Regions from separate parts of the Pseudomonas sp. ADAK18 genome, predicted to be linked through region 2. Evidence: predicted binding sites of a transcription regulator. Region 2 holds the regulator's gene; the other holds the start of a gene.
The links. The regulator FliA, encoded in region 2, starts transcription of late flagellar genes. The targets are predictions, from matches to a motif close to CTAAAGTTTNNNNNNNNNNNGCCGNTAA.
Positions count from the first base shown of each region.

Region 1 (4,622 bases), 3.2 Mb from region 2:
ACCGTCTTGCTGTTGAGCGCTTCTATATTGCTGCTGGAGGCGCTGATCATCTCGGACAGCTGATTCATTGCCTTGATATTGCGTTCCACCACTTGCTGGCCATCTTCGGCCAGGTGCCTGGCATCGCTGGCCTGATGGGACGCTTGTGCGGCGTTGCGGGCGATTTCCTGGGCAGCGGCACCCAGTTCGTTGATGGCGGCCGCGACACTATTGGTACGGTTGGCTTGCTCGTCGGAGTTGACCATCGACGAGTTGGAGGCGCTGACCACCCGCAGGGCGACTTCGTTGACCTGCTCGGTGGTGGAAGACACTTCGCGGATTGAGGTGTGAATCCGCTCCACGAAACGGTTGAACGCGATACCCAGGATGCCGAACTCATCGTGGTTCTGGATATTCAGGCGGCGCGTGAGGTCGCCTTCACCGTCGGCGATGTCTTCCATGGCCCGGGTCATGACGTGCAGCGGCTGCAACAGGACGCGAATCAACATGCCCAGCAAGGCCAGGATGATCACTACCGCAATGATCGTGGCAATAATGGCCGAGGTGCGGAATTCGCTGAGCATGGCGAAGGATTTGTCTTTATCTACTGACAGGCCCAGGTACCAGTTCACTGACGGCAACCCCTTGATCGGGGCGAAGGTGACGATGCGGGTTTTGCCGTCGACTTCGACTTCGCTGAAGTCGCTGCTGATTTTCGGGGTATTGGTCGGGTAGACGTCGCTCAGGCTCTTCATCACCAGGTTTTTATCCGGGTGTACCAGCACCTTGCCGTCGGCGCTCACCAGAAACGCATAACCCATGCCGCCGAAGTTCAAGGCACCGATGTTGTCCACCAGGGTTTGCAGGCTCAGGTCTCCGCCCACCACGCCGACGCTCTGGCCGGCCTTGCTGCTGGGTGTGGCAACAGAAATGATCAACTGGCCTGTGGCTGCGTCGATATAGGGTTCGGTCAGGGTCGAACCACCGCTGGCCTGGGCGCCTTTATACCAAGGGCGCACGCGGGGGTCGAAGCCGTCCGGCATCTTGCTGTCTGGGCGGATGGTGAAGCCGCCTTTGTTGTCGCCCAGGTAAGTTGCCATGAACGACGATGTCAGGGCTTTCTGTTCCAGCAAGGAGGCGACGGTGACAGGCTCAGGGTTGATGGCGATGTTCTGTGCGGCGCTTTCTATCAGGACAATGCGCCCGGCGAGCCAGGTTTGAATGTTGCTGGCGGTGACGTCGCCCATTTCATGCAGGTAGTTGTTCAGGTCGTCACGAATCGCATTACGTTGCAGGTAGTCGTTGTACAGGGTAAACAACGCAAAAGCGGCAATGACGATAAGGGCGGCTGCAAGCAGTATCTTGTGGCTGAAGCGCAGATTTTTATTCATGGCTTGTAGGGTCCGCTAAGGTCTTAATGTCCGAGGCGCGTCCTTGTGAAAACGCGCGAAATGGCAGCGTCAAAAGAAGTGTGATATTTCCATTTACCTTTATAGGAAGTATCTGACCTATTTTTAGACTTTTTGGGTCTCTCGCTTGTCTGTATCGACCGTGCAGCGTTAAAGATTAACCATGGGTGACAAAATGCCAGACTCCTCGCAACTGATTATTGGTGCAGACCTTAAAGGCCAACCTATTGCCCAGGCCATGCGCCTGGCTAATCGCCACGGCTTGATTGCCGGCGCCACGGGGACCGGCAAGACCGTTACGTTGCAGCGCCTGGCGGAAGCCTTCAGCGATGCGGGCGTCGCCGTGTTCGCCGCAGATATCAAGGGCGACCTGTGCGGCCTGGGTGCCGCGGGCAATCCTCAAGGCAAGGTCGCCGAGCGGATCGCCGGCATGCCGTTCCTCAATTACACGCCGAAGGCCTGTCCGGTGACGCTGTGGGATATCCACGGGCAGTCCGGTCATCCGCTTCGTACAACGATGAGTGAAATGGGCCCGCTGTTGCTGGGTGCCTTGTTGGAGTTGACCGATAGCCAGCAGGCGGCCTTGTATGCTGCTTTCAAAGTGGCCGACCGTGAGGGTCTGTTGCTGCTGGACCTCAAGGACCTCAAGGCGCTACTCAATCACCTCAAGCTCCACCCGGAACTGTTAGGCGAAGACGCGGCCTTGATGACCACCGGTTCCAGCCAGGCGCTAATGCGGCGCCTTGCCGTGCTTGAGCAGCAGGGCGCAGAAGCCTTGTTTGGCGAGCCTGCCTTGCAGTTGGAAGACATTCTGCAGCCCACCAGCGATGGTCGCGGGCGCATTCATCTGTTGGATGCCAGCCGATTGGTGCATGAGTCGCCCAAGGTCTACGCGACGTTCCTGTTGTGGCTGCTGGCGGAGCTGTTCGAGCAACTGCCGGAACGCGGCGATGCCGACAAGCCATTGCTGGCGCTGTTCTTCGACGAGGCGCACTTGCTGTTTGCCGATACACCGAAGGCCCTGCAGGATCGGTTGGAGCAAGTCGTGCGGCTGATTCGATCCAAAGGTGTCGGGGTGTATTTCGTCACTCAATCACCGAGCGACCTGCCGGACAACATCCTGGCGCAGTTGGGTTTGCGTATTCAGCATGGTCTGCGGGCCTTCACCACCAAAGAGCAGAAGTCCCTGCGGGCGGTGGCTGATGGTTTCCGTCCCAATCCGGCATTCGACGCGCTGGCGGTGCTGACCGAGCTGGGTACCGGTGAGGCGTTGGTGGGCACCTTGCAGGAAAACGGTACGCCAGAGGTGGTCCAGCGGGTGCTGGTGGCGCCACCGCAATCGCGGATCGGGCCTTTGACCGAGGCCGAGCGGGCGGCGTTGATCGCCAGTTCGCCTTTGCTGGGCCGCTATGACAAGCCGATAGACCGAGAATCGGCCTACGAAGTACTAATGGCACGCAAAGACCTGGCGCCGCTGGAGGGGGCTGCGCCTGCCGCGCAAGAGCCGAGTTTCACTGACAAGGCTGGCGCCTTCCTGGGTACTACAGCAGGCAAAGCGCTGAAGTCAGCCATGCAGCAGGCGGCCAATCAGATGGGGCGGCAGTTGGTGCGTGGGTTGTTGGGGTCGTTGTTGGGCGGCAGCAAGCGTAAATAGCTATATAGGCTGTGTGCCAGGCTCAGGTTTTGGGCTTGGCATGCGCTGCCAATCGCTCCAGCGCCGCTCGTAAATTCGGATCGGTGATACCGTCCGCCGTGGCTTGAATGGTCTCGGCGGCATCCGTCGACAAATCCATCGTATGCCCCACCGCGCCTTGTTGGACGGTCGGCGGCTGCACCTTGAACTGAATGCGTGTCAGGCTGGCGAACTCGTCAAAGGCCTGTAGTTGACGCTGCAAGCGTTTTTGCTGATAGCGCAAGCGGGTTGCCCAATGGCCGTCTGTGACGATCAACAACAGGTTGCCTTCGCGCCAGGAGGCGACATGGCAATGTTCGCGGGCAGCCGGTTGCAGCTGGCTATCCACCAGGCGTTGCAGGTGGCCCAGGCGTTGCGCGTGGCCGAAGATGGCTTTTAAGGGCTTGGCTTCGCGAAGCAACACGGCAGGAGCGCGGGCCGTAAGAGGGCGAAATGCCATGATCAGACACCTTAAGTAACAGAGCTGCCATGGTAGCAGAAAGCGTCTGGCCCGCCCCGAGCATTGCTTTGTCAGGGGTTTCTCCATTAAATCAATAAGTAACTTCTGTGCTCCATGGGTTGAAGTTCTGCAAAAAGCCCTTATTTTAAACAAGCCCTCTAATAGCGCCGTACCAGCATCGGGGAACAACGCCACTTTCCTCACCCACGTTTCCGGGTAGAATGCGCGTTCGCATGCGGCCATGAGGGCTGCTCGGGCGACTCACGGGGCGCCCTCCATCCCTATGTGTGGAAGAACCTGCCGATATGTTTGCGCCTTTGTTAAAGAAACTTTTTGGAAGCAAGAATGAGCGCGAAGTCAAACGCATGCTCAAGACGGTGCAGCTGGTCAATGCCTTCGAAGAGCAGATGGTTGCCCTTTCGGACGAGCAATTGCGCGCCAAGACCGAAGAGTTCAAGGCCCGCATAGCCAAAGGTGAAACCCTCGACAAGCTGCTTCCCGAAGCCTTTGCGGTCGCCCGCGAAGCCGGCAAGCGTGTCATGGGCATGCGTCACTTCGACGTGCAGTTGATCGGTGGCATGACCTTGCATGAAGGCATGATTGCCGAAATGCGCACGGGTGAAGGCAAGACCCTGGTGGCAACCCTGGGTGTTTACCTCAACGCGCTGTCCGGCAAGGGCGTGCACGTTGTGACGGTGAACGACTACCTGGCTCGCCGGGACGCCAACTGGATGCGCCCGCTCTATGAATTCCTCGGCCTGACCGTCGGCGTCGTGACGCCGTTCCAGCCGCCGGAAGAGAAGCGCGCCGCCTACGCTGCCGACATTACTTACGGCACCAACAACGAATTCGGTTTCGACTACCTGCGCGACAACATGGCGTTCAGCATGGAAGAAAAATTCCAGCGCGAACTCAACTTTGCCGTGATCGACGAAGTCGACTCCATCCTGATCGACGAAGCCCGTACCCCGCTGATCATTTCCGGTCAGGCCGAGGACAGCTCGCGCCTGTACATCGAAATCAACAAGCTGATTCCGCGCCTTGAGCAACATATTGAGGAAGTGGAAGGCGTGGTGACCAAAGAAGGTCACTACTCCATCGA
Region 1 is NZ_CP052859.1:4,143,336-4,147,957, reverse strand. It holds gene HKK55_RS18725 (methyl-accepting chemotaxis protein) at 1-1,370, opposite strand, end outside; gene HKK55_RS18720 (helicase HerA-like domain-containing protein) at 1,564-3,042, shown strand; gene HKK55_RS18715 (DUF721 domain-containing protein) at 3,065-3,520, opposite strand; gene secA (preprotein translocase subunit SecA) at 3,826-4,622, shown strand, end outside.
Region 1: HKK55_RS18725 (methyl-accepting chemotaxis protein) is a predicted target of FliA. The motif match lies at 1,522-1,549, and genes of this name have one in related genera.

Region 2 (4,622 bases):
CCACCCACCTCAACCAGATTCTCTACAAGCACTCCCATGAGCTGATCGGCCACGAAGAAGTCCAGCAACTCATGCAATTGCTGGCCAAGGCCTCGCCGAAACTGGCCGAAGAGTTGGTGCCGGGCATTTTGTCGCTGTCGCAACTGCTCAAGGTGCTGCAAGCGTTGTTGGCCGAACAGGTGCCTGTACGGGACATTCGCAGCATTGCCGAGGCTATCGCCAACAATGCCGCCAAGAGTCAAGATACTGCCGCCCTGGTGGCTGCGGTGCGCGTCGGATTGTCGCGTGCCATCGTCCAAAGCATTGTAGGGCTTGACTCCGAGCTGCCTGTGATCACCTTGGAGCCCAGGTTGGAACAAATATTGCTCAACAGTATCCAGAAGGCCGGACTTGGCCAGGAAGAGGGCGTTCTGCTGGAGCCAAGCATGGCTGAAAAGCTGCAGCGCTCATTGATCGAGGCGGCACAACGCCAGGAAATGCAGGGCCAACCGGTGATTCTGTTGGTGGCAGGCCCGGTTCGAGCGATGTTGTCGCGGTTTGGACGCCTGGCAGTACCGAATTTGCACGTTTTGGCTTACCAGGAAATTCCTGACAATAAGCAAGTGACTATCGTCGCGACAGTAGGGCCCAACGGCTGAGGTAGTGGGTTATGCAAGTGAAGCGTTTTTTCGCCGCCGATATGCGTCAGGCCATGAAGCTGGTTCGTGATGAGCTGGGCGCCGACGCCGCGATTATCGGAAACCGCCGCATTGCCGGCGGTGTCGAGCTGACGGCTGCCCTGGATTACACACCCTCGGCGCTCGCGCCGCGGGTCCCGAACATGGAACTGGAAGACGAACTGCGCAAGACCGCCTCGCGCATTGTCTCGGCCCAGGCCGAATTGAGCATGCGTGGCGACAGCGACGCCAGCACCAACCGTCAGTTGTTTGCCGGCCTGCCGCTGACCGCTGCCGAGCCTCTGGTAGAGCCGACGTTCGTCGAGCCGCCGCGTCCTGCTGCGCCGGCGCCGGCAGCCGCAGTTGATCAGCGGGTCTTCGACTCGATGCGTTTCGAACTCAATGGCCTGCGTGAGCTGCTGGAAGTGCAGTTGGGCTCCCTCGCCTGGAACCAGTTGCAGGGCAGCAAGCCGCAACAGGCCAATCTCTGGCGTCGCCTGCAACGCATTGGCCTGTCTGGCCCGTTGTCCCGCGACCTGCTGGCGCTGACCACTGAAATTGAAGAACCTCGCCAGGCCTGGCGCATGTTGCTGGCCCACCTGGCGCGGATGATCGTTACCCCGGAAATTGAACCCCTGGAAGAAGGTGGTGTGATTGCCATGGTCGGCCCCGCCGGCATGGGCAAAACCACTACTCTGGCCAAGCTGGCTGCCCGTTATGTGCTTAAGTACGGCGCACAGAACATCGCTTTGGTGAGCATGGACAGCTACCGCATCGGCGCCCAGGAACAGCTCAAGACATTGGGCCGGATCCTCAACGTGCCGGTAACCCATGTCGACCCGGGCCAGTCCCTGGCCAACGCCCTCGATCCGCTGCTGCGCAAGCGCGTGGTGCTGATCGACACCGCCGGCCTGCAAGCCAGCGATCCGGCTCTGCGCATGCAGCTGGAAAGCCTGGCCGGGCGCGGGATCAAGTCCAGGAATTACCTGGTGCTGGCCACGACCAGCCAGAAGCAGGTACTCACCGCCGCCTATCACAGCTACAAACGATGTGGGCTGGCGGGCTGCATTCTGACTAAACTGGACGAAACGGCCAGCTTGGGTGAAGTATTGAGCCTGGCTATCAGTCATGAGTTACCGGTTGCTTACCTGACCGACGGGCCGCGGATCCCGGATGATTTGCATCTGCCGCGCCGTCATCAGTTGGTCAGCCGGGCAGTGAGTGTGCAAATGCAGGAAGAGCCGAGCGAGGAAGCGATGGCTGACATGTTTGCTGATCTGTACCACAGTCCGGCCAAACGGGTCGGCTGAGGTGAATCTGAACACGCAACATAAAACGACAGTGCAATGTATCTACATTGATGGCCTGCAAGCTCCTACCGCAGCCAACCTATGTAGCCTGCGTCTAAGCAAGACAAGGTAAAGAACGAACATGGGCAGCATGCATCCCGTACAGGTGATCGCGGTGACCGGCGGCAAAGGTGGCGTCGGGAAAACTAACGTGTCAGTGAATTTGTCCCTGGCCCTGGCAGAGCTTGGCCGTCGCGTCATGCTGTTGGATGCCGACCTGGGCCTGGCGAACGTTGATGTTCTGCTGGGACTGACACCCAAACATACCCTGGCCGATGTCATCGAAGGCCGCTGTGAGCTGCGCGACGTATTGTTGCAGGGCCCTGGTGGTATCCGCATCGTGCCGGCTGCCTCAGGCACCCAGAGCATGGTGCATCTGAGCCCGGCGCAGCATGCCGGCCTGATCCAGGCCTTCAGTGACATTGGCGACAACCTCGACGTGCTGGTGATCGACACCGCCGCCGGGATCGGTGAGTCCGTGGTCAGCTTCGTGCGCGCCGCGCAAGAAGTACTGCTGGTGGTGTGCGACGAACCCACCTCGATCACCGACGCTTACGCCCTGATCAAACTGCTTAACCGTGACTACGGCATGAACCGCTTCAGGGTGCTGGCCAACATGGCCCAAAGCCCGCAAGAAGGGCGAAACCTGTTCGCCAAGTTGACCAAGGTCACGGATCGCTTCCTCGATGTCGCCTTACAATACGTCGGCGCAGTTCCCTATGACGAGTGTGTGCGCAAGGCTGTGCAAAAGCAGCGTGCAGTCTATGAAGCGTTCCCTCGTTCGAAGTGCGCACTGGCGTTCAAGGCTATTGCCCAGAAGGTCGATACGTGGCCACTGCCCGCCAATCCCCGGGGGCATCTGGAGTTTTTCGTCGAGCGATTGGTGCATCAGACGAGCGCAGGACCGGTGCTATGACATCCAGCGGCTACAACCTTTACAAGAAGTCGGCACGTGACAGCCAAGGCGAATTGATCGAGCGCTATGCGCCACTGGTCAAGCGCATTGCCTATCACTTGCTGGCCCGATTGCCCGCCAGTGTCCAGGTCGAAGACCTGATCCAGGCCGGGATGATCGGCTTGCTTGAAGTGTCGACCAAATACGACGCGAGCAAGGGTGCGAGTTTCGAGACGTATGCGGGTATCCGCATCCGTGGTGCGATGCTCGACGAGGTCCGTAAAGGTGATTGGGCGCCGCGTTCGGTCCACCGCAATACCCGGATGGTGAGTGACGCCATTCGCTCAATTGAAGCAAAAACCGGTCGCGACGCTAAAGATCACGAAGTTGCGGCCGAACTCCAATTGAGTCTCGACGATTACTACGGGATTTTGAACGATACCTTGGGCAGTCGCCTGTTCAGTTTCGACGACCTTTTGCAGGACGGCGAACATGAGGGGCTGCACGAGGACGGCGCGAGTGCTCATCTCGAACCGTCACGCGATCTGGAAGATGAACGCTTCCAGAGCGCACTGGCGGACGCGATTGCCAATTTGCCGGAGCGTGAGCGACTGGTGTTGGCGCTGTACTACGACGAAGAGCTGAACCTCAAGGAAATCGGTGAAGTCCTGGGGGTCAGCGAATCGCGGGTCAGCCAGTTACACAGCCAGTGCGCGGCCCGCTTGCGGGGGCGTTTGGGAGAGTGGCGAGCGCGCTGACAGGCAGTGTGGGGACACTGCGAATGATACCGTCCGGGCCAAAAGCCCTGGCGGTTTCAACCCGTGGTGCGCCTCAGTAGTCCTTATTTGTAACGCCTGAATGATTGAAATGGCGCGCCCAGGTGCTGGACGCGTTTAAGACTGCTTGGAGGTCGAATTGGACAAGAACATGAAAATCCTCATCGTTGATGACTTCTCAACGATGCGGCGGATCATAAAAAACCTGTTGCGTGACCTTGGGTTCACTAACACGGTCGAGGCGGATGACGGCACCACGGCGATTCCGATCCTCAACAGCGGGAGCATCGACTTTCTGGTAACCGACTGGAACATGCCGGGCATGACCGGTATCGACTTGCTGCGCCACGTGCGCGCCGATGAAAAACTGCGCAGCCTTCCTGTGCTGATGGTGACCGCCGAAGCCAAGCGTGAACAGATCATTGAAGCCGCCCAGGCTGGGGTCAACGGTTACGTGGTCAAGCCATTCACTGCATTGGCCTTGAAAGAGAAGATCGAAAAAATCTTCGAACGCATCGGTCATTGATGTCGCCACGGGGGAGCTATGGAGCATAACGAATCATCACAGGCCGACTTCGAGTCGACCCTGAAAAAGCACGCTCACCAGTTGGTTGAAAGCCTTGAAAAAGGCCAGTTCGGCGACGCGGTGCAGTTGATCCATGAGCTCAATCAGACCCGTGATCGTGGCCTGTACCGGGAAGTCGGCAAGCTGACACGCGAGTTGCACAGCGCCATCGTCAACTTCCAGATTGACCCGCACATGCCGCAGGCCGAGGAAGTCTCGCAGATCACCGATGCCACCGAACGCCTGTCTTATGTGGTCAGGCTGACTGAGGCGGCGGCCAATCGCACCATGGACCTGGTGGAAAACGCCACGCCGCTGGTCAATGGCATCGCCAACGAAGCCAAGGCCCTGAGCACCGACTGGGGCCGCTTCATGCGCCGG
Region 2 is NZ_CP052859.1:926,358-930,979, forward strand. It holds gene flhA (flagellar biosynthesis protein FlhA) at 1-638, shown strand, start outside; gene flhF (flagellar biosynthesis protein FlhF) at 650-1,966, shown strand; gene fleN (flagellar synthesis regulator FleN) at 2,088-2,921, shown strand; gene fliA (RNA polymerase sigma factor FliA) at 2,918-3,658, shown strand; gene HKK55_RS04290 (chemotaxis response regulator CheY) at 3,828-4,202, shown strand; gene HKK55_RS04295 (protein phosphatase CheZ) at 4,221-4,622, shown strand, end outside.